Regions from separate parts of the Stenotrophomonas genospecies 3 genome, predicted to be linked through region 2. Evidence: predicted binding sites of a transcription regulator. Region 2 holds the regulator's gene; the other holds the start of a gene.
What was found. Region 2 encodes FliA, which starts transcription of late flagellar genes. Its sites were predicted from a motif close to TAAAGTTTNNCNNNCNNNGGCCGATAA; they were not measured.

Region 1 (14,580 bases), on a different contig from region 2:
GTCACTGCCCAGCCGCGACCACACTTCTTCGCGCAGCCCGCGCGGTGCATTGGCCGAGGACACGCCCAGCAGTGACACGCCGCGCAGGATGAACGGCATCACCGTCATGTCCAGCGTCGGACTGGCGGCCAGGCCGGCACTGACCACGCTGCCGTAGGGCACGGTCTGCGCCAGCAGGCTGGCAAGCATGTCGCCTCCGGCATTGTCGAGGCCCCCGCCGAAGCGGGCCGACTGCAGTGGGCCGGTATCGGCCAACGCCGAGCGTGGCAGCACCTCGGCGGCACCGATGCCGTGCAGGAAGTCGGACTGCTCCGGCTTGCCACTGACCGCGTGCACGGTATAGCCGGCACGGCTGAAGATGGACAGCGCCAGCGCGCCCACACCGCCGCTGGCGCCGGTGACCGCCAGCGGGCCGAGCTCCGGGGCCTGCCGGTTGTCCTGCAGGCGCAGCAGCGCCAGCGCCGCCGTGAAGCCGGCGGTGCCCAGCACCATTGCCTCGCGGGCACTCAGCCCGGCCGGCAGCGCGATCACCGCGCTCGACTCCAGCCGCACATACTGGCTGTAGCCGCCATCGCGGGTCTCGCTGAGGCCGCAGCCGGTGGCCAGTACCGCATCGCCTTCACGCCAGGCCGGGTCGGTGCTGGCGACCACGGTACCGGCTACGTCGATGCCGCCGACCAGCGGGAAGCGGCGCAGGATCCTGCCCTTGCCGGTGCCCGCCAGCGCGTCCTTGTAGTTGACTGAAGACCACTGGGCGCGGATCAGCACCTGGCCGGGGTTGAGGTCGTCGACAGTGAGCTGGGCCAGGCCGCTGCGGTAGCCGGCGTCGTCGTTTTCGATGCGGAAGGCGGTGAACGGGGTGGTGGGGGCCATCGGCGTTGCCTGACTTCGAGGAAAACGCCACCTTACCCCGTTGCCCCCCTTTCGATCCTGCCGATCCGCCCCATCTTGTATGATCGGTGATGGTTTCACGGCTGGTGGTGCGGGAAGGGCCCGCGCCGCAGCCCAAATCTTGATGGAGCGTGCATGGCCTGGAATACACCCGGCGGCAACAAGGGCGGACAAGGCCCCGAGGACAATCGACGCGGGCCCTTCGGGTCGCGCGGCGGTGGCAATGGTGGTGGCTGGGGCGGACTGCCCGGGCCGCTGAAGGACCTGTTCGACGGTGGCATCATGCGTTGGGTGGTTGCAGCCGTGGTGTTGCTGGTGCTGTTCTCCAGCTTCCAGCTGATCGGCGAACAGCAGCGTGGCGTGGTGCTGCGCTTCGGCCAGTTCTCGCGCATCCTGCAGCCCGGCCCGAACTTCAAGCTGCCGTGGCCGATCGAATCGGTCACCAAGGTCAATGCCACCGAGATCAAGACCTTCTCGATCCAGGTGCCGGTGCTGACCCGCGACGAGAACATCGTCAACGTCTCGCTGAACGTCCAGTACCGCATCGACGACCCGCAGCAGTACCTGTTCGGCACGGTCGATGCCAACCAGGTGCTGGAGCAGTCGGCGCAGAGCGCGGTGCGCGAGGAAGTCGGCCGTGCCGACCTCAACGCGGTACTGAACAACCGTGGCCCGCTGGCCGTGGCCGCCGAGGAGCGCCTGCAGGCGCTGCTGAAGGCGTTCAAGACCGGCCTGACCGTGACCGGCCTGACCCTGCAGGACGCCCGTCCGCCGGAAGAAGTGAAGCCGGCCTTCGACGAGGTCAACGGTGCGCAGCAGGTCAAGGAACGCCTGATCAACGAAGCCCAGGCTTATGCCGCCAAGGTCGTGCCGGAAGCCCGAGGCCAGGCCTCGCGCGCCCGTACCACCGCCGAAGGCTACAAGCAGGCCGTGGTCTCCAAGGCCGAGGGTGACGCGCAGCGCTTCAGCCTGTTGCAGGCCCAGTACAAGGACGCCCCGGAAGTGACCCGCAAGCGCCTGTGGCTGGAGACCGTGCAGCAGGTGCTGAGCGAGAACCGCAAGGTGATCGGTGGCGATGGCCGCCAGCTGATCTACGTGCCGATGACCGGCGATACCCGTCCCACCACCTCGGCCCCGCCGGGAGTGACCAATCCGGAGGTGGTGATGCCGTCGCTGCCGGGTGCAGCGGCGGAAGCTTCCCGTGATCCGGGCCGGCCGGTGGGCCGCCCGACCGGGCGACCGAGCGGCCGTGAGGAGGGCAGCCGATGAAGAGTCCTATCTGGATCGCCGTGATCGTGGCGGTGGTGCTGGGCCTGCTTGGCTCGGTGTACGTGGTCCGTGAGGACCAGACCGCCATGGTGCTGAACCTGGGCAAGGTGGTGCGTTCGGACATCAAGCCGGGCCTGCACTTCAAGGTGCCGGTGGTGGAAACGGTGAAGGTCTTCGACCGCCGCTTCCAGGTGCTCGACACCGCCCCGGCGCGTTACTTCACCGCCGAGCAGAAGGACGTCAGCGTCGACTTCTTCGCCATCGGCTACATCTCCAACGTGGGTGACTACTTCCGTGCCACCGGTGGCGATCCGCGCATCGCCAATGCCCGCCTGGCACCGATCATCACCGACTCGCTGCGCAACCAGATCAACTCGCGCACCCTGCAGCAGCTGGTCTCCGGCGACCGCAGCGAGCTGATCGCCGAGCAGCTGAAGGGGATCAACGAAGCGGTGGCCGGCCTCGGCATGCAGATGATCGACCTGCGCATCAAGCAGGTGGACCTGCCCACCGACAGCCAGGTGATCAATGACGTGTACGAGCGCATGCGCGCCCAGCGCAAGCAGGAAGCGGCCAAGCTGCGCGCGGAGGGCGAGGAGCAGTCGCTGACCATCCGCGCCCAGGCCGACCGTGACAGCACCGTGCTGATCGCCGAAGCCGAGCGTGATGCCCAGCGCCTGCGCGGTGAAGGCGATGCCGATGCGGCGCGCATCTACGGCAAGGCCGGCTCGGCCGACCCGTCGTTCTATGCGTTCTACCGCAGCCTGGAGGCCTACCGTGGCTCCATGACCGACGGCAACGGCGTGATCGTGCTCGACAAGAACGACCCGTTCCTGCAGTACCTGAAGAACGACCGCTGAGGTCGCAGGGCAGTACCCCACGGGGCCCGGCCAGATGCCGGGCCCCGTGCTTTTTCCGGAGTCCCCCATGAAAGATCTGTTCGCCGCCGTCTGCCTGGTGGCGGTGCTGGAAGGCCTGTTCCTGTTCGTCGCCCCGTTCGCCTGGAAGCGCATGGCCGAGCGCCTGCTGGACCTGCCCAGCCCGGCCCTGCGCAGCTTCGGCGGGATGGTGCTGCTGGCCGGCCTGAGCCTGCTGTGGTGGGCGCGGCATTGAAAGGGTAGTGCCGGCCAGCGGCCGGCACTACCGCCTGCGTTCACATGCATGGCCCGGCTCTGGTGGATGCCAACCTTGGTTGGCGTTGCCGGCCAGCGGCCGGCACTACCGGGCGGGGCAGCTGACCGACCTGCTCCTGCGTGGCCAGGCTCTGGTAGATGCCAACCTTGGTTGGCATTGCCGGCCAACGGCCGACACGACCGGGCGGGGCGGCTGACCGGCCGGTGAAGCCGTCCGTCGGAAAGGTGGCACCCGACCCCGGAAACCCGGATAATGCACAAAAGCCGGACGGGCCTCCCCGTTCGGCTTTTTCCGTGTCTGGGCCTTCCATCGCCGGCTGCTCCCCGTTTGGAGCCGCCCTCCAGGTGCTGGCCAGCCCCGCCACGGTTCAACCGTCCGCGGCCCCGATGGCCGCAACATATGAGGAGCCCGTCATGGGTCAGTCTGTCGTAGTGTTGGGTGCCCAGTGGGGCGATGAAGGCAAGGGCAAGATCGTCGATCTGCTCACTGAGGAAATCGGCGCCGTCGTGCGCTTCCAGGGCGGCCACAATGCCGGCCACACCCTGGTCATCAACGGTAAGAAGACCGTCCTGCACCTGATCCCGTCGGGCATCCTGCGTGACGATGCGCTGTGCCTGATCGGCAACGGCGTGGTGATCTCGCCGGCCGCGCTGCAGAAGGAAATCGCCGAGCTGGAAGCCTCCGGCGTGGAAGTGCGTTCGCGCCTGAAGATCTCCCCGGCCGCGCCGCTGATCATGCCGTACCACATCGCCCTGGACCAGGCGCGCGAGCGCGCTGCCGGCGGCAAGGCGATCGGCACCACCGGCCGTGGCATCGGCCCGGCCTACGAAGACAAGGTGGCGCGTCGCGGCATCCGCATCGCCGACCTGCATTACCCGAAGCAGCTGGAAGAACTGCTGCGCACCGCGCTGGATTACCACAACTTCGTGCTGACCAAGTATCTGAACACCGATGCGGTCGATTTCCAGAAGACCTTCGACGAAGCGCTGGCCTTCGGCGAATACGTGCAGCCGATGAAGTCCGACGTGGCCGGCATCCTGCACGACCTGCGCAAGCAGGGTAAGCGCGTGCTGTTCGAAGGCGCGCAGGGTGCGCTGCTGGACATCGACCACGGCACCTACCCGTACGTCACCAGCTCCAACACCACCGTCGGTGGTGCACTGGCCGGTTCCGGCGTCGGCGCCGATTCGATCGACTACGTGCTGGGCATCGCCAAGGCCTACGCCACCCGCGTCGGCGGCGGCCCGTTCCCGACCGAACTGGACGACGAAGTCGGCCAGGGCATCCGTGACCGCGGCGCCGAGTACGGTGCCTCGACCGGCCGTCCGCGTCGTTGCGGCTGGATGGACATCGTCGCGCTGAAGCGTGCCGTGGCCATCAACGGCATCAGCGGCCTGTGCATCACCAAGCTGGACGTGCTGGACGGCATGGAAAAGCTGAAGGTCTGCATCGCCTACGAGTACAACGGCAAGCGCACCGAGTACGCGCCGCTGGACGCGCAGGGCTGGGAAGACTGCACCCCGGTGTACCTGGAGTTCCCGGGCTGGAGCGAGAACACCCACGGCATCACCAACTGGGACGAGCTGCCGCCGGCCGCACGTGCCTACCTGCGTTCGCTGGAAGAGCTGGCCGGCTGCCCGATCAGCATCGTCTCCACCGGCCCGGACCGCGACCACACCATGGTCCTGCAGGATCCGTTCGCCTGAGCTAGCGCCGGGTGCTGCCCGGCGTAGGTGACAGGAAAAGCCCCGCGCAAGCGGGGCTTTTTCGTTACTGTGTCGCCAGGGCCAGCGGGAAGCGACGCAATGACCAGGATGTCAGCGTGAAGGGCGAGACAGTCGTGCGGATCACCCTGTGGGTGCTGTGGAGCCTGTGGGGCATCGCCTGCCTGGTACTGCTGCTGGGTGCGGCTGCCAATACCCTGGCGTCGCGCACGCAGACGGTGCCGCTGGTGCTGAGTCCTGGCGCAACCGCCCAGATCACCGTCTACCGCCTCATCGATGACCATCTGCGGCTGCGCCTGCGCTATGCCGCAGACGGTACAGAGGCTGACCCCGAGGTGCTGCTGCGCATCGAAACTCCGACCGATCAGGGAGACTTCCGTGCAGGGGAGCGTTCGGGAGTGGCCGGGCAGGGCATCAATCGCGCGCTGGCTTCGGTTGAGTCCAGCGGCCCAACGGCGTTCTACTTTGGCTATGGCCGCGGCGACGCATTGCCACGCGGCCGCTCATGGCTACGGGTAACCGTGCTGGAGGTGGACCCGGCGCTGGCGGGGCGCGCGGCCACCGTCGAGCTGCAGCCGCCACTGGACCTGTTGAAGCTGACTGACCTGGATTATGTCTGGTTGTGGCCGTTCTTCTTCTGGAAAGTGGCGGCACTGCTCCTGTTGATTCCAGGGGCTGCCTTGGCGGTGTTCACGTTCACTTTGCGGCGCTGGCAGCACCGGGCTTCGAAGCAGGCGGATTCAGCAGTGGGTACGGATTGATCGATTCGCCCTTCCACCACTGTTTCTCCGGTCCCAGCACGTGCACCTCGAAATGCAGGTGCGGGGCCTCAGCGCTGGCGTTGCCGGTACTGCCCACGTAACCGATCACCTCCCCGCGCCTGATCACCTGCTTTTCGGTCAGGCCATCGGCATAGCGCTGCAGGTGCGCGTAGTAGTAGCACCAGCGTCCGCTGGGCTCGAACTGGTAGATCGTCAGCCCGCCACGCTCGCTGTTGAACAGTTTTTCCACGGTGCCATCGGCCACCGCCAGCACCGGCGTGCCGGCGGTGGCCATGATGTCGATGGCATCGTGCACGCGGCCCTCGCTGCGTGCATCGGTGAACGTGTCGCGCAGCTGGGACGCCTGGATGCCCTGCACCGGCAGCAGCAGACCGGCTGGCGCATCCGCAGTCCGCGCGGCTGACGGTGCGGTGGCGGCGGGGGCAGGGGCCGTGCCGAGCGGCGCTACGGATTCCTTGGCCGGCGCCACAGCTGCTGCCGGTTGTGCTTCCGGCAGCGAGGCGGCTACCGGCTCGCCTGCATCGGGGCGCAGCCACCAGCCGGCCCCCAGTCCCAGCAGAACACCCAGCGCGATCAGCTGCGAAAGACGCATCGGCTCACTCCTGCATCACCACGGGGACGGAGGTATCCACCGCATCGGCCACGCGCAGCGCATCCCAGTTGGTCATGCGCACGCAGCCATGTGACTCGGTCTTGCCGACATGGCCGGGCTCGGGCGTGCCATGCAGGCCGTAGTGTGGCTTGGACAGGTCGATCCAGACCCGGCCGACCGGATTGTTCGGGCCCGGCGGCAGTGTCGCCTTCTTTTCGCCCTTGCGCGCATCCCAGAACAGCTTGGGGTTGTAGTGGAACGGCGGGTCGCGATACACGCCCAGGATCTTCCATTCGCCGATCGGCAGCGGATCATGCTGGCTGCCGGAGGAAACCGGCACCTGAGCGATCACCTTGCCCTGCGCATCCAGCAGCTGCAGGCTGGAATCGGACTTGTCGACGACCACCTTGGCCGCCTTCGGTAGCGGCGATGGTGCGATATTGGGCACCTGGATGCGGTTGCCCGCCTTGCTCATATCCACGCCCGGATTGAGCAGCTTCAACAGCTCAGGGGATGCGTGGAAGCGTTCGCCCAGCGACTCTTCGACGTTGTTGAAGCCCAGCGATTTCAGTTTGGCCTGTGCGGCGGGGCCCTTCGGCACCGCCTGGAACGGCCCGGCGACATCCTCGCTGGTCAGCGTGTAGCTGGCCAGGGGGGTGACCTTATCAGCCTGCAGGGCCTGCCAGGTCGCGTCGTCCAGTTCACCGGTGACGGTCAGGCCGTGCGCCGCCTGGAAACCAGACACCGCGCGCCGCTGGTTGCTGCCCACTTCACCGTCGATCTGGCCGGGCGAGAAATTCGCACGATCCAGCAGCACCTGGGCATGCAGGGCGGAACGTGCTGCGGTGTCCGGTCCGGCCTTCTCGGCAATGGGGGCGGGCAGTCCAGGCGGCGGTGCCTGCGCGAACGCCGGCGATGCCAGCAGCGAGAGAGCGAGCAGGATGGATCGGTACACGGGTAATGGCATTGGGAACTCCAGCAGATGACGCCACCACCTTGCCTGCAGGCCGCGCCGAGCCGCCGTGAAAGAGATCTGACGTCTGCATGAGCAGTCGGGTCGTTGCGCCACCGTCCCCGCGCGGGTGCCGCCGGCCAAGGGCTCACCAAGGTGAATGGTGCCCCACGCCGTTGGCGGTTGGCGATCAAGATTGCCTGGCGGGCCGCCGATAACGCCACATCCCCCCGTTTTGGATCTACCGATGAACTACTTGAGGAACGTCAGGGTTGCCTGGCGTCTTGGGCTGGGCTTTGGCCTGTTGCTGCTGCTGGTTGCCGCCGTGGTGGCCACCGGCGCCACCGCCAGTGTCGTGCAGAAGCGCGCGATGCAGCAGGTGGTCGACGTCAGCGTAGCCAAGGTGCGCCTGTTGTCGCAGATGCTCGATGCCAACAACCAGATGATGGTGGTGCGTCGCGAGATGCTGATCCGCCAGGGCGACGACCGTGGCCACGACGAGCAGCGCATCGCCGATCTGGTAAAGCGCTACGAGGCCAGCTGGACCGCCTATCAGGCGCTGCCCAGCGACGCCGACGGCAAGGCCATCGCTGAAACCATCGCCGCCAAGCGTGCCATTGCGCGTCCACTCAACAAGCAGACCAGCGAACTGATGGAGCAGGGCGACTACCCGGGCGCCGTAGCGCTGACCCTGGGCCCGGTGCAGGAAGCGGCAAACGGCTGGAACAAGGCGCTGTCCGATGGCGTGGACTTCGAAGAGAAGGAAAGCCGTGAGGCAGCCGCCGAGGCGATCCGTCTGGGCGAGCGCAGCCTGCTGCAGCTGCTGGTGCTGGGCGGCGTCGCGCTGCTGGTGGGCATCGGTGCCTCGGTGATGATCGGCCGCAGCCTGACCGGCCCGCTGGCCCGCGCGGTGAACCTGGCCGAGCGCCTGTCCAAGGGCCAGCTGGACCAGGAGTTCCGCCTTGGTGGCCGTGACGAACTGACCCAGCTGGGCGAGGCGATGGCCAGCGTGCGGCAGAGCGTGCAGGCGGCGATCGGCGCGCAGCTGCAGATGGCCGAACAGCATGAGGCCGGTGCGATCCGCTATCGCATGGACGCCAGTGCGTTCCCCGGTGATTTCGGCCGCATGGTGCAGGCCACCAACAGCCTGGTCGAATCGCACGTCCAGGTGGAGCTGCTGATGGCCGAGGTGATGCAGCGCTACGCCATCGGTGACCTCAGCCGTGATCTGCCGGACTACCCGGGCGAGAAGGGCACACTGACCCGCACCCTGGCGGCGGTGAAGCAGAGCCTGATGGCGATCAACGCGCAGATCGATGAACTGGCCCGCGCCGCACGCGCCGGTGATTTCAGCATGCGTGGCGATGCCGCAGCGTTCCAGTACCAGTTCAAGGCGATGGTCGAGCACCTCAACGGCATGATGGCCAGTTCGCAGGCCAGCATCGCCGACGTCTCCGACGTGCTGCGTGCAATCTCGCACGGCGACCTGACCGCACGCATGGAGGGCGAGTACGACGGTGTGTTCGCGCGCATGCGCGACGACGCCAACACCACCACCGCACAGCTGACCGGCATCGTGCGGGGCATCCAGGTGGCCGCCGACAGCATCAACAACGCAGCGCAGGAACTGGCCGCCGGCAACAACGACCTGTCGCGCCGCACCGAGCAGCAGGCCGCCAACCTGGAAGAGGCCGCAGCATCGATGGAGGAGCTGACCTCCACCGTGCGCCAGAATGCCGAGCTGGCCCGTCAGGCCGACAGCGAAGCGCATGCCGCCGGTGCCGCAGTGCGCGAGACCGAGCAGGCAATGGCACAGATGGCATCGGTGATGGGCGAGATCGATCAGTCATCGGCACGCATCTCGGAGATCTCCACGGTGATCGACGGCATCGCGTTCCAGACCAACATCCTGGCGCTGAATGCTGCGGTGGAAGCCGCCCGTGCGGGCGAGCAGGGCCGTGGGTTTGCCGTGGTTGCCAGCGAAGTGCGCACGCTCGCACAGCGTGCCGGTGTCGCCGCCAAGGAGATCAAGGAACTGATCGAAGATGCCGCTGCGAAGGTGAAGAGCGGCCTGGCAGTGACGGTCGAATCGGAAGCCGCGATCGCGCGCGTAGCCCAGGCAAGTTCGCGCACCACCCAGCTGATGAGCGACATCGCAGCGGCCAGCAAGGAACAGGCCGCCGGTATCGAGCAGGTCAACCAGGTGGTGGTGCAGATGGACCAGGTGACCCAGCAGAACGCTGCGCTGGTGGAAGAAGCCACCGCGGCGAGCCGCGCGCTGGAAGAACAGGCGCATGCGCTGACCACGTCGGTTTCGGTGTTCAAGGTGGAGCAGGGCGCGCGCATGCCCATCATGCCTGCGCAGGCGGCGTAAGCAACCTGCGACTGGATGTTGGACGGCGCCCTGCATGCGCTCCCGCGTGCAGGGCGTCGATGCGCGCAACCGGTCCGTGCCGTTGGCTAGCGCCCGCGCGCGGCGCGTTCGATCAGCCAGCCGGCTGCGTACAGCAACAGCAGTGTTGGCGGAAGCAGCACTGCATACGCGGTCGACCAGGGTTTGCCGTACAGCAGGCTGCCTGCGCCGATGGCATCGAGTGCGGCGGACTGTAGGGTGATGGGAAGCGCCATCAGGATATAGGTGCCCTTCGGGTCCGCGTCCGACTGCGCGCCGTGAACCAGCCATGCGGTCAACAGCAGGTAGACCACGCAAAGCGCAAGACCGGTCCAGCTCAGTAATCGCCGCATCTTCATTCGCATGCCTCCGTTCAACGGACGTCGAAGCGAGCCTGCAGAGGCAGGCTCACATTCCGCAGCAGATCCCTGACCACCACCTGCGCAGTCCATGTGCCTTTCGGATCACTGGCCTCGGCCACGAACTTCAGGTGCAGGTTGGCCATGTACAACAGGGTTGGCGGGCCGGGCAGGGCAGTGGTGAAACAGGGAACATCGCGTTCGTCGATACTGGTACTGCCGTCCGGACGTAGCATGCGCAGATCGCAGTGCACCTTGGGTACGCGGTTCTCGTCCAGTTGCGGGTTGGACAGGAATGTCAGCAAGAACAATTCACCGCCCAGGTGGACTTCGTTGGCCTCGGTAAAACCGGGAGTGGTCTCCGGTGGGGTTTCCCACTTGGCCTGCCAGTCGGCATCGGAGGTAACCAGCAGCGATGCAGCAAAGCCACCGCTGGATTTCATAGCACCGGTCTCCGGCATCGCCTTGCCGTCCCCGTTTATCCAACCATCGCTGGCGGAGCTGTTCAGTGGCAGCATCATGGCCATCATGGCCAGCGCGTAGGTCCATCGCATCAACGGCTCTCCTTGGCAGCCGCGTTCCGCGGCAGAGCGGGCAGTATTGCTCAACCTTGCCCGGCAAAGCAGCCGGAGAGCCGGAGCAGAGTTTCCGTTGCCTGCCGATGTGGGTGATGCTTGTCAGCAAAGGAGGTGACATGGGAATCGGGAGCGAGGAAAAGCCGGGCTGTGATTCAGCATCGGCTGCGCCGCAGCACGTGCTGATGCTGCCCGGCCTGGATGGCTCCGGCAGGCTGTCCACCCCGTTTCTGCCAGCACTTCAGGCTCATGGGCTGACGACGCAGGCGATTACGCTGCCTGCGCAGGGAGGGCAGGATCACGCCACGCTGGCCCAACGGCTGTGGTCGCAGCTGCCCGGCCATCCCTTCATCCTGCTTGCCGAGTCCTTCTCGGGCCCGTTGGCAGTTGAACTGGCCACACGACACCCTACCGGGCTGCGCGGACTGGTGCTTGCCTCGACCTTTGCGCGTCGGCCGGTGCCATTGCCGGCAGCCAGCGCAGCCCTGCTGTCGCCGGCTTGGCCTCTGCCTCCCGTGGCGTTGCTGGCGCGCCTGCTGCTGGGGCGGTGGCGCACCCGCGAGCACCTGTCGATGCTGCGCGATGTGCCCGCCCGGATTCCGGCGGCCACATTGCGGCAACGCGCCGCAGCGACCCTGCGCGTCGACGTACGCGCATTGCTGCCGGCAATCGACGTGCCGACGCTGTGCCTGCACGCGTGCCATGACCGCCTGCTGTGGCCACCCAGTGTGGCAGAACTGCAGGCCCTTTTGCCGGATGCCCGGCATGTTTCGCTGGAAGGACCGCATCTGCTGCTGCAGGCACGCGCTGACGCAGCCGCAGCCGAAGTTGCCGCGTGGATGAGGACGCTGTCGCCCTGATCGAAGGACTCAGCCCCGCGCGCGGGTACGTGCTGCCTTCTTCGCCGCCACCTTGCGCACGGTCTTCTTTGCCGCACGGGTTTTCGCTGCCTTCTTCGCCGCAGCGCTACGCGAGGCGGGAGTGCTGGACTTCTTGGCCACCGTCTTCTTTGTCGCCTTCTTTGTGGCTGTCTTGCGAGCCGGTGCCTTCTTTGCCGCCGCCTTCTTCGCAGGGGCCTTCTTCGCTGCCGTCTTGGGTGTGGCCTTCTTTGTAGCGGACTTCCTGGCAGGCGCCTTCTTGGCAGCCTTCTTGCGGGTCGCCTTCTTCGTACCCTTGCGCGCGCTGCCGCCACGCTTCCCACCACCATCCTGCTTGTTCACGGTCGCCCAGGCAATGCGCTCGGCCGTGCCTTCGCTGGCACCGCGCTCGCGCTCGCTTTCCTCGATGTGCTCGGCCTGACGCTTCTGTTTATCGGAATATGCGGATTTGTCACCACGGGGCATGACAGTTCTCCTGTTGTTGTAGTCAGGCCAGCAGGCGCAGCTTGGGTTCGCGCGCCCACTGGCGGGTGGCGGCCGCTGCCAGGAATGCCTTGGCGTCTTCCGCTTCGACGATGCCGGCGTCGTTGCCGACCCTTGCCGCCTTCAGCAGCGTCTGGCCGCCCGCATCGCTGGCGATGGCCTTCAGGTGCGCCCACGCCTGGCTGACGAACTCAAGGGCAGCGCTCTCTTTCGACAACGCCTTTGATGCCTCTACGCTCAGCACCACGGCCACCGCATCGAACACGGCCGATGGCGTGCCGGCCAGTTGCCCATCGGCGGCCTGTACGCTGCCGTCACTGAGCGTGGCGCCTCCCACTTTTGGTGCGACCAGCTTCACGTCTGCACCTGCTTTCCTGGCTGCTTTGCTCAGGCTGGCAATGATGCGAGCGTCGGAGCCTTCATCGAAAAGGATGCCGATGCAGCGACCCTGCAGGGTAGGCTTGTTGCGCCCGATCACGCGTACCTCGGGAGCGGGGGGCATGTCCCGCACCGGGGTGGCAGTCGGCGCGGGGGCGGGGAGTGCAGCCAACGCCAACCCGTCGGCCACGCGCTGTGCCAGTGAGTCGTCGATATTGCGCAGGTGGCTGACGGTACGCACCCGCACCTTCAGCGTTTCCACCTTGGACAACTCGAACACCAGCGCCGATGCCAGATGGGCCTGTTCCGGCTTTTCAAGGCTGCGGAAGAACATGCGCGCCTGGCTGTAGTGGTCGGCGAAGCTCTCCGCGCGGGTCCGCCCCTTGCGACCGTCGTCCGCAGTGGCGTGGCTACGGAAGCCGCTCGGGGTCTCGCGTGGTGTGTCGTCCTGCAGCGAGCTGGGATCGTAGGCCACCCGGCCCTTGGGAACCTGCATCTGCATGTGGCCGTCGCGCTGATGATTGGCAAACGGGCACTTCGGAGCATTCACCGGGATCTGGTGGAAGTTCGGCCCGCCGAGACGCAGCAACTGCGTGTCGAGGTAGGAGAACAGACGACCCTGCAGCAGCGGGTCGTTGCTGAAGTCGATGCCCGGTGGCACGTTGGCTGGGCAGAACGCAACCTGCTCGGTCTCGGCGAAGAAGTTGTCCGGCCAGCGGTCCAGCACCATGCGGCCGATGACCTGCAACGGCACCAGCGATTCGGGAATGATCTTGGTCGGGTCCAGATGATCGAACGGGAATGCGTCGGCCTCTTCTTCCGTGAACAGCTGCACTGCCAGTTCCCATTCGGGGAAATCGCCGCGCTGGATCGCCTCGAACAGGTCCCGGCGATGGAAGTCATTGTCGGCCGACTGCAGCTTCAGCGCTTCGTCCCAGACCGTTGACTGGATGCCCAGCTTCGGCCGCCAGTGGAACTTGACGAAGGTCGACTCACCTGCCTCGTTCAGCAGGCGGAAGCTGTGCACGCCGAAGCCTTCGATCATGCGCAGCGAACGCGGAATGGCACGGTCGCTCATTGCCCACATGATCATGTGCATCGACTCGGGCATGAGCGAGATGAAATCCCAGAAGGTGTCGTGGGCCGTGGCCGCCTGCGGGAAGGCACGGTCCGGTTCCATCTTCACCGCGTGTACCAGGTCCGGGAATTTCATGGCGTCCTGGATGAAGAACACCGGGATGTTGTTGCCGACCAGGTCCCAGTTGCCTTCCTTGGTATAGAACTTGACCGCGAAGCCGCGCACGTCGCGCGGGGTGTCCACCGAGCCTGCGCCACCGGCTACCGACGAGAAGCGGGTGAACACGGGTGTCTTCACGCCTACCTCGGTCAGGATGCGCGCTCGGGTATGCGCCTTCAGCGATCGGGTCAGCTCGAAGTAGCCATGTGCTGCGCTGCCACGTGCGTGCACGATGCGCTCGGGAATGCGTTCGTGATCGAAGTGGGTGATCTTCTCGCGCAGGATGAAGTCCTCCAGCAGCGTGGGCCCCCGGGTTCCCTGCCGCAGGGAGTTCTGGTTGTCCGCCACCGGGATGCCCTGATCGGTGGTCATCACCGGATGGCTGGCCCCGGCCTGCTGGTGCAGTTCATCACCGTCGCCCCGGTAGTGGTTTTCGGCGTGGGTGGTTGCGCGCTTGCCGGTCGGCTTGCTGGCGGCCATGGACGTTGGCTCCGGATGATCTGAAAGAGAACCACGACACTGGAACCGAGCCCGTTAAACCGAGGTCCGGCAAAGGTGAACGTACAGGCAAAAGCAGGCTCGGGTATGCTTGCCCCATGCGAGTCGAGCCCGCCGACATCGAAGCCCTGTTCGACGCCATCCCGGATGTGCTGTTCTTCATCAAGGACCTTCAGGGGCGTTACACCCACGTCAACCAGACCATGCTGCGGCGGCTGGGCCTGCGCGCGCGCAAGGACGTGATCGGGCGTACCGCGGCTGAAATCTACCCGACCGGCCTCAGCGCGGACTACGTCGACCAGGACGCCCGCGTGCTGTCCGGTGAGGTGATCGAGAACCTGATGGAGCTGCACCTGTTCGCCAACCGCGAACCGGGCTGGTGCCTGACCTGCAAGCGCCCGCTGGTGGTCGATGGGGCCATCGAGGGCCTGATCGG
Region 2 (14,580 bases):
GCGCCTTGTATCGGGAAGGCCAACTTGGAAAGGAAATCCCCGTGAGACTGTATTCGGCCGTCGCCCAGGTCCTGTCCTACGTCTACCAGCTGCGCGCCTGGCGCACTGGCCCGATGCCGGACGCCCCGCACATCCAGGTGGATGAATTCGGCAAGGGAGGCCGCCCGTGAGCGCCCAGCCCTCCACCGGTTTCAACACCCGCCGCGCGCTGGAAATGATCCGCCAGGGCCTTGGCGCACCGCTGATCGTGCTGGCCCTGCTGGCCATGGTCGTGGTGCCGCTGGCCGCACCGGTGCTCGATGCCCTGTTCACCTTCAACATCGCCATCTCGCTGATGGTGCTGCTGGCGGTGGTCTACGTGAAGCGCCCGCTGGACTTCACGATCTTCCCGATCGTGCTGCTGATCACCACCATGCTGCGGCTGGCGCTGAACGTCGCCTCCACCCGCGTCATCCTGCTGAACGGCCAGAACGGCCATGACGCCGCGGGCAAGGTCATTGCCGCCTTCGGCGAGTTCGTGATCGGCGGCAACTACGCGGTCGGCATCGTGGTGTTCGCGATCCTGACCATCATCAACTTCGTGGTCATCACCAAGGGCGCCGGCCGCGTCTCGGAAGTGACCGCGCGCTTCATCCTCGACGCCATGCCCGGCAAGCAGATGGCGATCGACGCCGACCTCAATGCCGGTTTGCTGACGCGTGAAGAAGCCAAGCTGCGCCGCGAGGAAGTCCGCGAGGAAGCCGATTTCTACGGCGCGATGGACGGTGCCAGCAAGTTCATCCGTGGTGATGCCATTGCCGGCATCCTGATCCTGTTCATCAACATGCTCGGCGGCCTGGCCGTAGGCGTGCTGCAGCATGGCATGCCGTTCGGCGATGCCGCTGCCACCTACACCCTGCTGTCGATTGGTGATGGCCTGGTGGCGCAGCTGCCGGCGCTGCTGGTCTCCAGCGCCGTGGCCATGCTGGTCACCCGCGCCTCGCGTTCGCAGGACATGGCCCAGGCCATGACCGGCCAGGTGTTCGGCCAGTACCGCGCGCTGGCGATCACCGCCGGCATCATTGGCGTGGTCGGCCTGGTGCCGGGCATGCCCAACGTCGCTTTCCTGACGCTGTCCGCGATCCTCGGCTTCATCGCCTGGAAGGTCTACCGCAAGGGCAAGGCCGCGGCCACCGATCCGGCAGCCGCAGGCAATGACGCTGCCGCGCTCAACGCACTCGGCCGCCCGGCCGCGCCGGCTCCGACTGCCGAACTGAGCTGGGACGAACTGCGCCCGGTCGATCCGCTGGGCCTGGAGGTCGGCTATCGGCTGATTCCGCTGGTGGACAGCAACCAGGGCGGCGAACTGATGGCACGCATCAAGGGTGTGCGGCGCAAGTTGACCCAGGACGTCGGTTTCCTGATCCCGTCGGTGCACATCCGCGACAACCTGGAACTGCCGGCCAACGGCTACCGCGTGCTGGTGCACGGCGTACCGGTGGCCACCGCCGAGATCCACCCCGACCGCGAACTGGCGCTGGACCCGGGCAGCGCCCTCGGCGCGCTGGAAGGCATCGCCGGCAAGGACCCCGCGTTCGGCCTGGATGCCACCTGGATCCAACCGCACCAGCGTGCTCAGGCTGAAACGCTGGGCTATACCGTGGTCGATCCAGCCACCGTGGTCGCCACTCATCTGTCGCACCTGATCCGCGAGCACGCACCCGAGCTGCTCGGCCACGAGGAAGTGCAGCACCTGCTGGCCAACCTGGCCAAGAGCGCGCCCAAGCTCGTCGAAGATCTGACGCCGAAGGCGCTGCCGCTGTCGGCGGTGGTGCGCGTGTTGCAGAACCTGCTGATCGAACGCATTCCGATCCGCCAGCTGCGCAAGATCGCCGAAGCGCTGGTCGAACACGCTCCGAACAGCCAGGACCCGGCCGTACTGACCGCCGCGGTGCGCACCGCGCTGGGTCGTTTCATCGTGCAGGAGATCGCCGGAATGTCGGCGGAGCTGCCGGTGTTCACGCTCAACCCACAATTGGAACGTGTCTTGCAGGAGTCCACGCAGGGCAACGGCGCCGCGCTGGAACCCGGACTCGCTGAGCGACTGCACCAGAGCCTGGCCGAATGTGTCAGCAAGCAGGAAGCCCGCAACGAGCCCGCGGTCGTGCTGGTACCTGGCCCGGTCCGTGCCGCGCTGGCCCGCCTGGTCCGCCACAGCGTTCCGTCGCTGTCGGTCCTGGCCTACAGCGAGGTGCCGGAGGACAAGCGCCTGAAGCTGGTCGGAACGATCAGCTGACGCCGCCCTCCGATGCGCCAGAAAACAGACACCACTTTCGAACCAACGCAACAGACCGATACCAAGGGGAACCCGCACCGTGCAGACCACCGACCACCCGAGTTCTCCGACCGCCACCCCGCCGTCTTCGTCCCGTGACCACAGCATGAAAATCAAACGATTCGTCGCCGCCGACATGCGCTCGGCCATGAACCTGGTGCGCAAGGAACATGGTCCTGACGCCGTGATCCTGTCCAACCGCCGGATCGAGGAAGGCATCGAGATCGTCGCCGCCGCCAACTACGATGAGAGCGCCGTGCAGCGTGCACTGGAAGCCTCGCGTCGTGACATCGCTCCGCCACCGGCGCCGAAGCCGCGCACCGCCGCCGACGCGGTGATCGCCGCGGTCACCCGCCGCCGAAGCAATACCCCGGCACCGGAACCGGTCGCCGCAACCACCTCGGCCGTGGCTGCCCTCGCCCGCGCTGCGGTCGGCGCCACCGGCCGCACCTTGGACAGCGCCGACGAGATCGTGCCGACCCGCGGCAGCACCGGCTTCGCCGCCACCCTGGCACGCGCCGCCGTCAACGAACCGGCGCTGCCGGATCAGATCTTCGCTCCGTTCGCCGAAGCCATCGTCGCACCGGCGCCCAGCACCGCCGCACCGGCCAACCGCGCCCGCTTCCAGATCGACCCGCCGCACGAGACGCATCACGAAAGCGCGGCGTCGGCCGTGCAGCCGCCGCCGCTGCCGACCGCTGCCGTGACCGAAGCGCAACCCGGGATCGTCGCCAGCGAACCGGCACCGGTCGAAGCCAGCGACGAAACCGGCGCTGCCCCCGTGCTGGCCCCAGCCCCGGCACTGACCCTGGTGGCCCAGGACGACGCCGAGATCCGCCAGCTGCGCCAGGAAGTGGCCGGCATGCGCCATGTGATCGAGCGCGAGATGAACCGCTTCACCGACGAGCGCCTGCGCGGCTGCCCGGTGCGCGCCACCGCGCTGGACCTGATGGACGAGTATGGCTTCGATGCCGGCCTCGCCCGCGACGTGGCCATGCAGATCCCGCTGGAGACCGAAGCCCACCGTGGCCGTGGCCTGATGCTGGGGCTGATCTCGCGCAAGCTGCCGATCGCCCCGGTCGACCCGCTGGAAGAAGGCGGCGTGATCGCCCTGGTCGGCCCGACCGGCGCTGGCAAGACCACCACCATCGCCAAGCTGGCCTCGCGCTTCGCCGAGAAGCACGCGCCGCGTGACGTGGCCCTGGTCACCACCGACACCACCCGCATCGGTGCCCGCGAGCAGCTGTACGGCTACGGCCGCCAGCTCGGCATCGCGGTGCATGAGGCCAACAGCGGCACCGACCTGGACCAGCTGCTGGAACGCTTGAAGGACTACAAGCTGGTGCTGATCGACACCGCCGGCCTGGGCCCGCGCGACCGCGCACTGGCCGCCCAGCTGCAGTGGCTGCGTGCCGCGCGCCAGGTCCGCACCCTGCTGGTGCTGCCGGCCAACACCAGCTTCGGCGACATGGACGAGGTGGTCCGCCGCTTCGGCGCCGCCAACCTGCAGGGTCTGGTACTGAGCAAGCTGGACGAGACCGGCCGCTTCGGCAACGCCCTGTCGGTGGCCGTGGATCATGCCCTGCCGATCACCTGGGTGACCGATGGCCAGGACGTCCCGGAGGACCTGCACCGGGCCAGTGCAGCCAATCTTGTACTTCGCCTTGAAGATTTGCGCCGCGCGGCCGATATGCCCTGCAACCCGGAGTTGAACCATGCCGTCGCGTGAGTACGCCAAGCTGACCAAGACCTTCCCGCTGTCGGCCACCCGCAGCGAGCCGCTCGGCCCTGTGCGCACCATTGCGGTCACTGGCGGCAAGGGCGGCGTGGGCAAGACGAATGTGTCGGCCAACCTGGCCGTGGCGCTGGCTGGCATGGGCAAGCGCACGCTGCTGCTGGACGCCGACCTCGGCCTGGCCAACATCGACGTGATCCTGGGCCTGAACCCCACCTTTACGCTGGCCGACCTGGTCGCCGGCCGCTGCACGCTGGATGACGTCATCGTCGAAGGCCCGAACGGCGTGCTGGTGGTCCCGGCCGCATCCGGCCGCCGCCACATGGCCGAGCTGGCCCCGGCCGAGCACGTTGGCCTGGTCAACGTGTTCTCCGAACTGGAGCGCGAGCTGGACATCATGGTGGTGGACACTGCCGCGGGCATCACCGATGGCGTGCTGACCTTCTGCCAGGCCGCACAGGACACCGTGGTGGTGGTCTGTGACGAGCCGGCCTCGATCACCGACGCCTACGCACTGATCAAGGTGCTGTCGCGCGAGCGTGGCGTGGACCGCATCCAGGTGGTGGCCAACATGGTGCGCGACCCCAACGAGGGCCGCGTGCTGTACGAGAAGCTGACCCGCGTCTGCGAGAAGTTCCTTGCCGATGTCTCGCTGAACTACCTGGGCTGCGTGCCGCAGGACGATTGGCTGCGCCTGTCGGTGCAGCGCCAGCAGCCGGTGGTGAAGGCCTATCCGTCCAGCCCGGCGGCGCTGGCGATCACCGAGATCGCGCGCCGTACCGCGCGCTGGCAGGCGCCGACCGAACCGCGTGGCGGCGTCGAGTTCTTCCTCGAACGCATCCTCAAGCAGCGTGGGGTGACGGCATGAAAGGCGCAGCCCAGTACAGGGAAGTGCAGCGCTCGGCGGCGAACGAAGTCATCGCCCAGCATTCGGACCTGGTGCGGCGCATCGCCCACCACCTGGCCGCGCGCCTGCCGGCCAGCGTCGAGGTCGACGACCTGATCCAGGCCGGCATGATGGGCCTGATCGAAGCCTCGCGCAGCTATGACGCCGACCAGGGTGCTTCTTTTGAGACCTACGCCTCGATCCGCATCCGTGGTTCGATGATCGACGAGATCCGCCGTGGTGACTGGGTCCCGCGCTCGGTGCACCGGCGTGCACGTGATGCCGCCGCCACCATCCGCCGCCTGGAACAGAGCAGTGGCCGTGCCGCCAGCGCCACTGAAGTGGCCGCCGCGATGGAGATGCCGCTGCCCGAGTACCTGCGGCTGATGGAAGACGCTGCACGTGGCCAGGTGCTGAGCCTGGAATCGCGCATCGAGGACCAGGGCGAGCTGGACACCGTCGCCCAGGGCGGGCCGACCCCGCAGCAGGTACTGGAGCGCGGCGAGTTCGGTCGCGAGCTGGGCAAGGCCATCGGCCACCTGCCCGAGCGCGAACAACTGGTGCTCTCGCTGTACTACGAGCAGGAACTGAACCTGAAGGAGATCGGCGCGGTGCTCGGCGTGAGCGAGTCGCGGGTCTGCCAGATCCACGGCCAGGCGGTACTGCGCCTGCGTGGCCGGCTGAAGCTGTTCGAGGCTGCCGACGCAGGCCTCGAAGAATGAACATCCCCGAGGCGGCTGCCCCCGGTCGTCCGGAATGAACAACAAAGGAATTCTGCTTTGAACAAGAACATGCGCATCCTGATCGTCGACGACTTCTCGACCATGCGTCGAATCGTCAAGAACCTGCTGGGCGATCTGGGCTTCACCAATACCGCCGAAGCCGAGGACGGGCATGCCGCGCTGTCGCTGCTGCAGAGCCAGCCGTTCGATTTCGTGGTCACCGACTGGAACATGCCGGTGATGACCGGCATCGAGCTGCTCAAGGCGATCCGTGCCGATGCCAAGCTGAAGACCCTGCCGGTGCTGATGGTCACGGCAGAAGCCAAGCGCGAGCAGATCATCGAAGCCGCCCAGAGCGGTGTGAACGGCTACATCATCAAGCCGTTCACCGCGCAGACGCTGGAAGAGAAGCTCGGCAAGATCTTCGAACGCCTGGCGGCCAGCGCCTGATGGATACCACGGTCGACAAGAACGCCCTCGCCCTGCGCCTGCAGGAGGCCCTGGACGCGCTCGAATCCGGTGACGAGGCCGCCTGGCGGCAGCGCATCGACGGGCTGGTCGCGCTGCGCACGCAGCCGATGATGAGCGGCCTCTCGCGGCTGGCCCGCGAGCTGGGACAGGCGCTGGGCGAACTGCCGACCGTGCCGAGCGAAGCCGGCGAACTGGACGACGCCTGCGCGCGACTGGACCACGTGGTGGCGATGACCGAACAGGCCACGCACCGCACCCTGGACCTGGCCGAGGAATGCCGCAGCCTGACCGAACAGCTGCGCGCTGAAGGCCTGCAGCCGGGCCAGGACGCGCAGCTCGAGCGCATCCGCCACAACCTGACCGAGATCGCCCTGACCCAGAGCTACCAGGACCTGACCGGGCAGATCATCCGTCGCGTGGTCGGCATCGTCCGCCGCGTGCACGAAGGCTTCGGCGCGCTCGGCCTGCCGCCGGAACAGCATCGCACCGACCCGGAACTGGCCGGGCCGGCACTGAAGGGACTGGACCGCCACGCGGTCTCGCAGAACGACGCCGACGACCTGTTGTCGGATCTGGGGCTGTAAGCATGAGCGCGGTATCCGACGACATCACTGCCGATTTCATCATCGAGGCGCAGGAGATCCTGGATCGCCTCGGCGAACAGCTGGTGTCGCTGGAGCAGGCACCGCAGGACAGCGACCAGCTCAACGCGGTGTTCCGCGGCTACCACACGCTCAAGGGCGGCGCCGGCTTCCTCGGCGTCACCGCCATGGTAGAGCTGTGCCATGCCGCTGAAGAGGCGCTGGGCGCCGCACGTGCCGGCCAGGCCGTGCTGCAGGCCCACCACTTCGACGCGGCCCAGCAATCGCTGGACTACCTGCAGTCGATGCTGGACGCGGTTTCCTCCGGCACCGAGCCGGGCTATGCGCCGCCGGACCTGATCGCACAGTTCGACGTGCACGGCGGTGCCGTGGCTGCACCCGCCGCCGCAGCAGCACCCACCGCGGGTGGCAGCGACCTGATCACCGACGACGAATTCGAGGCGCTGCTCGACCAGCTGCATGGTGGCAACGCGCCGACCGCGGTCGCGCCAGCGAAGAAGGCCGACGACGGACTGATCAGCGAAGACGAGTTCGAAGCCCTGCTCGACCAGCTGCACGGTGGCGCCGCACCGGGCACCAAGCCTGCGGCCGTGGTGGCACCGGCACCGATCGCAGCGCCGCGCCCGGTCGCCGCACCGGCACCGGTGGCGAAGCCGGCCGCCAAGCCGCTGGCCGAGGCCGAACATACCGTGCGCGTGGACACCAAGCGCCTGGACGCGATCGTCAACCTGATCGGCGAACTGGTGCTGTCACGCAATCGGCTCAAGACCCTGCGTGCACGCCTGCGCGATGAAGAGCTGGACCGCGCCGTGTCCACGCTGGATATCGCCACCGCCCGCCTGCAGTCGGCAGTGATGCGCACCCGCATGCAGCCGGTGGGCAAGGTGTTCTCGCGCTTCCCCAAGGTTGCCCGCGACGTCGCCCGCTCGCTGAAGAAGGAAGTGGACCTGGAACTGATCGGCGCGGAGACCGAGCTCGACCGCAACCTGGTCGAAGCGCTGGCCGACCCGCTGGTGCACCTGGTCCGCAACGCCATCGACCATGGCGTGGAAATGCCCGACCTGCGCGAGGCACAGGGCAAGCCACGGATGGGCCATGTGCGCCTGTCCGCACAGCAGGAAGGCGACTACGTCAGCATCGAAGTGCAGGACGATGGCGCCGGCATCGACCCGGAAAAGCTGCGTGCCAAGGCGCGCGAGAAGGGCCTGATCGATCCGGAAGCCGCCGCGCGCCTGAGCAGCGAGGAGTGCCTGCACCTGGTGTTCCTGCCCGGCTTCTCGACCAAGCAGCAGGTCACCGACATCTCCGGTCGTGGCGTCGGCATGGACGTGGTGCAGTCACGCATCCGCGAACTGAGCGGCCAGATCCAGATCCAGTCGGAACTGGGCCGTGGCAGCCGCTTCCTGATCCGCGTGCCGCTGACCCTGGCGATCCTGCCGACCCTGCTGGTGCAGGCCGGCGAGGACGTCTATGCGCTGCCGCTGGCCCGCGTGATGGAAGTGCTGCACGCGCCGCGCACCTCGCTGGGCTGGTTCGATGGCCGTGCCGTGCTCGACCGCCGCTCGCACACGCTGCCGCTGGTCGATCTGCGCCAGTGGCTGGATGTGACGCCGGCCGCCTCGCCGCTGCTGACCATCGTGGTGCTGCAGGCTGGCGAAGCGCGCTTCGGGCTGGTCGTGGACCAGGTACGCGGGCGTGAGGAAGTGGTCATCAAGCCGCTGCCGAAAGCGCTGCGCGGCCTGCGCGGTTATGCCGGTGCAACCTTGATCGGCGATGGTCGCATGGCGCTGATCCTGGACGTGGACGGGCTGCGATGAACCCCGCCGGGCCATGCCCGGCGCCCCGAAAACTGTGACTACCGTCTGTACGCGATCTACCGGTGTCTCAAGTCCCATTCATACACGCCGATACCGGAACCATGGATAGACTCAGCCTCATTGGACTCTTTCTCGCCCTGGCCTCGCTGGTCGGCGGCAGCATCCTCAAGGGCGCCGGCCTGGCGTCGTTGTGGTCGCCTGCGGCGTTCGTGATCGTCATCGTCGGCACCGTCGCCGCGATCCTGCTGCACACCTCGCCGGCGGTGTTCAAGCATGCCTTCAAGATCGTGCGCTGGGTCGTGCGCCCGCCGCACAGCGATCGCCGCGAACTGATCCAGCAGATCGTCGAGTGGAGCAACATCGCCCGCCGCCAGGGCCTGCTGGGCCTGGAATCGCAGGTGGAAGCACAGCAGGACCCGTTCCTGCGCAAGGGCCTGCAGCTGCTGGTGGACGGCGTCGAACCCGAATCGATGCGGCACATGCTGGAAATCGAACTGGGCAGCCAGGAACACCAGGACCAGGCCGGTGCCAAGGTCTTCGAAGCGATGGGCATCTATGCACCAACGCTGGGCATCATCGGTGCCGTGCTTGGCCTGATCGCGGTGATGAAGAACCTGGCCGATCCGAGCAAGCTCGGCCACGGCATCGCCGCAGCGTTCACCGCCACCATCTACGGCATCGCCTCGGCCAACCTGCTGTTCCTGCCGGTGGCCGCCAAGCTCAAGAGTGTGATCTCGCACAACACCCGCGACCGCGAAATGGTCATTGAAGGCCTGATCTCGATCGCCCAGGGCGAGAACCCGCGCAACATCGAAACCAACCTCTCCGGCTTCCTGCACTGACATGGCCCGCCGCAAGCACCACGAAGAGCACGCCAACCACGAAGCATGGGCGATCCCCTATGCCGACCTGATGACGCTGCTGCTCGCCTTCTTCGTGGTCATGTACGCGATTTCCTCGGTGAACGAAGGCAAGTACCGGATCATGGCCGACGCACTGACCGATGCCTTCGGGGGCGCGCCGCGCACGATCAATCCGGTACAGGTCGGCAACAAGCAGGTGCAGGGTGGCGGCTGGGACAGCCCCTCGGTGATCAAGTCCGGCACCAAGATCGGGCCCTCGGCGCCTGCGCCGTCGCACGACCCGACCCTGCTGCCGTCGATGACCTCGCAGATGCGCATGCCTGTTTCGGTGCACAACCAGGAGCAGATCGCGCGCGCCGAGCGCCAGCTCAACAGCATCGCCGACCGCCTGACCGCCGCGCTCGCGCCGCTGATCGACCGCGGCATGATCAGCGTGCGCCGCACCGAGCTGTGGATCGAAGTCGAGATCAACAGCGACATCCTGTTCCCCACCGGCTCGGCGGCGCTGGACGTGCATGCGCGGCAGACCCTGGCCAGCCTGGCCGAGGTCCTGCGCGACGTGCCCAACAGCGTGCGCGTGGAAGGCCACACCGACAACGTGCCGATCGCCACCGCCACCTTCCCGTCGAACTGGGAACTGTCGGCCGGGCGCGCGGCCAGCGTGGTGCACCTGTTCGCCGACCAGGGCGTGCAGCCGTCGCGGCTGGCGATGGTCGGCTACGGCCAGTTCCGCCCGCGCGAAGAGAACGACAGCGCGCAGGGCCGCAACCGCAACCGCCGGGTGATGGTCATCATCCTGGCCGACACCTCGCACTCGGTGGACCCACTCGGCCAGCGCCTGAACGCAGCCACCGGCGCCACCCGGAACTCCGATACCGAACAAGCCGCGGCAACTCCGGCTACCGCCCCCACCTCCCCCATCGCACCGGTGAAGTTGCCGCCGGTGCCGGCTGGCAGCCGCGTCGGCGCCGCCGTTCCCCCGGCAATGAAGGAGTAATCCGATGCGCATCTGGGCAGTCGCCAACCAGAAGGGCGGAGTCGGCAAGACCACCACCACCCTCGCCCTCGGCCGCGGACTGGCCGCACTTGGCCATCGCGTGCTGCTGATCGACCTCGATCCGCATGCCTCGCTCAGCCGCGCGTTCGGCGTACCGGTAGACCCGCCGCCGGCTGGCGTGCTGGAGCTGTTCGGCGCCCCGCCCGCCGATCTTTCCAGCCTGTGCCATGCCAGCAGCATCCATGGCCTGGACTATGTCTGCGCACAGTCCGCGCTGGCCACGCTGGAACGCCGCAGCGCCAACCAGCCTGGCCTTGGCCTGGCGCTGCAGAATGCGCTTGCGCGCCACCAGGGCCAGCACGACTACATCCTGCTGGACTGCGCGCCCACCCTCGGCCTGTTGATGATCAATGCGCTGGCCGCCGCCGATCGCCTGATCATCCCCACCCAGGCCGAGCCGCTGGCCCTGCATGGCCTGGATGGCATGGTCCGCACCGGCGAGATGGTCGAACGCTCGCGCCGCCGCCCGCTGCCGAGCTCGATCCTGCCGACCCTGTTCGACCGCCGCACCCGCGCCGGCAACGAGTCGCTGCGCACGATGCAGGATCGTCACGGCACCCGTGTGTGGGAAGACGCGATTCCGATCGACACCCGCATCAGCAACGCCGCCGGCCTGACCCTGCCGAGCGTTGGTGAGGATTACCCGGGCCGCGGCCTGGCCGCCTATCGCCGCGCGCTGAACTGGATCCTCGGCGAGGATGCCCGCGCTCTGGAGCAGGCCGCATGAACAGCACCGGTGTACTGGACGACTACCTGGACGAACTGCTGGGCGAAGCGATCGCCGCGGCACCACCGCCTGCACCGCCGCCGGCGAGCGACGAAGCGTCCCCCGCAATTGCAGCCGACGCCGAACGCGAGCCGACCTGGGATGACCTGCCGGCCGAGGTGATCTACGAAACCGAGACCGTCGCCGCTGCGCCTGCCGTCGACAACGCCGCACTCGAAGCCGCCTTCGACGCGGCCGCAACGGCTGAGCGCGAACCCACCTGGGACGATCTGCCCGCCGAAGTGATCTACGAAACGGAGACTGTTGCTGCTGCCGCGGCAGAGGACGACGCAGCACTGGAGGCCGCCTTCGAGGCCGCTGCAATGCCTGTCGCCGCCCCCGAGCGCGAACCGACCTGGGATGACCTGCCTGACGAGGTGATCCACGAGACGGCCCCTGCTCCCGCCATCGCCAAGTCCGGCCCAGAACCTACATGGGACGACCTGCCGGACGAAGTGATCTACGAGACCGATCCGGCCGACAGCCATCGACTCGCCCACACCGACAGCCCCGGTCTGGAGGCCGCGTTCGAGGCCGCTGCCGGCGGCGAGGACGTTCCTGCGCCACCAGCGGCCGTGGTCGCAGCACCCGCTCCAGTTGCACGCACCGATGCCGCGCCGCCACCGCGCGTGGCCGTGGACGCGCCAGCAGGCAACCGCCCGAGCAGCTGGCAGGAGCTGCAGGCACAAGCACATCGGCCCGCCAGCAGCCCGCATCCACAGAACCGACGCGCCGGCGAGCGCACCTCGCGCTGGCTGCGCCTGCGCTGCGGCACCCAGGCCTATGCACTGGAACTGCTGAAAGTGCAGGAAGTGGTGCTGCCAGTGCCGCTGCTGCCGTTGCGCGGCACTGCGCCGGCCATGCTGGGCATCATGAACCTGCGTGGCCAGGTGGTACCGGTGATGGACCTTGGCCTGCACCTGGGCGCCGCGGCCGCCGAAGACGACTCACAGACCCGCATCGTGGTGCTGGAGGAAGACGGCGAGACCATCGGCCTGCGCGTATCGGCAGTGGAAGATGTCGCCAACCTCACCGATTCGCAGATCGAACCGCCCGATACCGCGCGCATCTGCCAGATCTCCAACGACCTGTTCCGTGGCGTCGCCCGGGTCAGCCAGCGCCCGATGATCCTGCTGGATGCCACCCGGCTGTTGAGTTGAACGAAAAAAGGGGACGGAGGGGATTAAGTCGCAATCGACCAGGCTCTCCCGCAGCCACCCTCGGCAACGGCGACCACGCAGTGGGGACGTAAGGTGTTGATCCAACGGATCAACGCCTTGCGTCCCCGACAGGCACCGCATCGGCGCAAAGCGCCGAGCCAGTTGCGACTTAATCCCCTCCGTCCCCTTTTCAACAGCGACCGCATCGACGCACCGCGTCGATTCCCCTAAAGAACCCCGCCGGGGTGCCGTTATGGATCACGGAACCGTTTGTCCGGAGCAACGATGAGCACTGTCGAACTGGGTGGGGATCTCGGCATCGAGAGCACCACCGAGCTCAAGAACCGCCTCGCCCCGCTGGTGGCGCAGGCAGGCGAGCTGACCCTGGATGCCAGCCAGGTCGCCCGCATCCACACGGCCGCCGTGCAGGTGCTGTGTGCGTTCGTGCAGGCCCGCCGCGAGGCAGGCCTCGGCACCGGCTTCCACGGTTGCACCGCAACCTTCCGTGACGCCGCGCGCCTGCTGGGCGTCACCCAGGCCCTGGGCCTGGACGTAACCCATGACAACCTGAAATCTGTGGAGAACGCTGCATGAGCGCACGTATCTTGGTGGTGGACGATTCGGCGTCAATGCGCCAGATGGTGTCCTTCGCCCTCACCTCGGCCGGTTTTGCCGTCGAAGAAGCTGAAGACGGCGCGGTCGCGCTCGGTCGCGCCAAGGGCCAGCGCTTCAATGCGGTGGTCACCGACGTCAACATGCCGAACATGGACGGCATCGCGCTGATCCGCGAACTGCGCCAGCTGCCGGACTACAAGTTCACGCCGCTGCTGATGCTGACCACCGAATCGGCCGCCGACAAGAAGTCCGAAGGCAAGGCCGCCGGCGCCACCGGCTGGCTGGTCAAGCCGTTCAATCCGGAACAGCTGGTCGCCACCGTGCAGAAAGTGCTGGGCTGATCGCCCGTCACCGCTCCCCTTCTTCGCTTCCGGACCACCACTGCCATGAGCATGGACCTGCAACGCTTCCACGCCACCTTCTTCGAGGAGAGCCGCGAAGGCCTCGACGCGATGGAGGCTGGCCTGCTGGCCCTGGAATCGGGGCAGCAGGACGCGGAGATCATCAATTCGGTGTTCCGCGCCGCCCACTCGATCAAGGGCGGCGCCGGCACCTTCGGCTTCGACGCGATCGCCGGCCTGACCCATGTGCTGGAGACGCTGCTCGATGAGCTGCGCGCCGGCAAGCGGGCACTGGAAGGCCACGCCGTCGACGCCATGCTGTCCTCGGTGGACGTGCTGCGCGCACTGCTGCGCGAAGCCGAACACGGCCAGGCTGCCGATCCCGCCGCTGTCGCTGCGGTGAAGGCGCGCCTGGAGGCGGTTCTTTCCGGCGAGGCCGCAGCAAGCGCCCCCGCGGCCGCCGCAGCCAAGGTGGACGATACGCCGGAAGCCTGGCAGATCGGCTTCACCCCGGCGCCATCGCTGTTCATGAGCGGCAACGACCCGCTGCGCATCATCCGCGAACTTGAGCACCTGGGTTCGCTGCAGGTCGCCGCGCGCATGGAACGCCTGCCCGGCTTCGCCCAGCTCGACCCGCTCGAGGCCCACCTGGCGTGGGACCTGGGTCTGGTCGGCAAGGTGCCGCGCAGCAAGATCGAAGACACCTTCGCCTGGGTGCTGGACGACTGCGAACTGGACATCCGTCCGGCTGCGCCGCCGAGCCTGGCCACCGAGGCACCTGCCACACCCGCCCCTTCCACACCGGCTGCCGTTGTACCGGCGGCACCCGCCGCCGCTGCCAGCAGCGCTGGCGGCCAGGAAGCCGAAACCTCGATCCGGGTCAGCGTCGACAAGGTCGATGCGCTGATCAACCTGGTCGGCGAACTGGTCATCACCCAGGCCATGCTCAAGCAGGTCTCGCACGCGCTGGACCCGGTGCACGCCGAGAGCCTGTTCGCCGGCCTGGACCAGCTTGAACGCAACACCCGCGACCTGCAGGAAGCGGTGATCGGCGTGCGCATGCTGCCGGTCGATGCGGTGTTCCGCCGCTTCCCGCGCCTGGTCCGCGACCTGTCCAGCCGCCTCGGCAAGCAGGTACGCCTGCGCACCGTCGGCGAAGGCACCGAACTGGACAAGGGCCTGATCGAAAAGATCGCCGATCCGCTGGTGCACCTGGTGCGCAACTCGATTG

Region 1: ACX9OT_RS09505 (methyl-accepting chemotaxis protein) is a predicted target of FliA. The motif match lies at 7,536-7,562, and genes of this name have one in related genera.

Annotation. Positions count from the first base shown of each region.
Region 1 covers NZ_JBTMUR010000006.1:11,183-25,762, reverse strand. Annotated here, with positions in the region: gene ACX9OT_RS09545 (YhdH/YhfP family quinone oxidoreductase) at 1-873, opposite strand, end outside; gene hflK (FtsH protease activity modulator HflK) at 1,027-2,160, shown strand; gene hflC (protease modulator HflC) at 2,157-3,020, shown strand; gene ACX9OT_RS09530 (DUF2065 domain-containing protein) at 3,088-3,273, shown strand; gene ACX9OT_RS09525 (adenylosuccinate synthase) at 3,708-5,000, shown strand; gene ACX9OT_RS09520 (hypothetical protein) at 5,117-5,779, shown strand; gene ACX9OT_RS09515 (M23 family metallopeptidase) at 5,715-6,392, opposite strand; gene ACX9OT_RS09510 (L,D-transpeptidase family protein) at 6,397-7,359, opposite strand; gene ACX9OT_RS09505 (methyl-accepting chemotaxis protein) at 7,592-9,718, shown strand; gene ACX9OT_RS09500 (hypothetical protein) at 9,805-10,095, opposite strand; gene ACX9OT_RS09495 (hypothetical protein) at 10,110-10,703, opposite strand; gene ACX9OT_RS09490 (alpha/beta fold hydrolase) at 10,790-11,530, shown strand; gene ACX9OT_RS09485 (hypothetical protein) at 11,540-12,013, opposite strand; gene ACX9OT_RS09480 (catalase) at 12,036-14,126, opposite strand; gene ACX9OT_RS09475 (AraC family transcriptional regulator) at 14,243-14,580, shown strand, end outside.
Region 2 covers NZ_JBTMUR010000017.1:40,965-55,544, reverse strand. Annotated here, with positions in the region: gene flhB (flagellar biosynthesis protein FlhB) at 1-170, shown strand, start outside; gene flhA (flagellar biosynthesis protein FlhA) at 215-2,275, shown strand; gene flhF (flagellar biosynthesis GTPase FlhF) at 2,421-4,043, shown strand; gene ACX9OT_RS19370 (MinD/ParA family ATP-binding protein) at 4,030-4,917, shown strand; gene ACX9OT_RS19365 (RNA polymerase sigma factor FliA) at 4,914-5,657, shown strand; gene cheY (chemotaxis response regulator CheY) at 5,715-6,107, shown strand; gene ACX9OT_RS19355 (protein phosphatase CheZ) at 6,107-6,712, shown strand; gene ACX9OT_RS19350 (chemotaxis protein CheA) at 6,715-8,547, shown strand; gene ACX9OT_RS19345 (flagellar motor protein) at 8,649-9,389, shown strand; gene motD (flagellar motor protein MotD) at 9,391-10,407, shown strand; gene ACX9OT_RS19335 (ParA family protein) at 10,412-11,194, shown strand; gene ACX9OT_RS19330 (chemotaxis protein CheW) at 11,191-12,393, shown strand; gene ACX9OT_RS19325 (STAS domain-containing protein) at 12,679-12,987, shown strand; gene ACX9OT_RS19320 (response regulator) at 12,984-13,349, shown strand; gene ACX9OT_RS19315 (chemotaxis protein CheA) at 13,395-14,580, shown strand, end outside.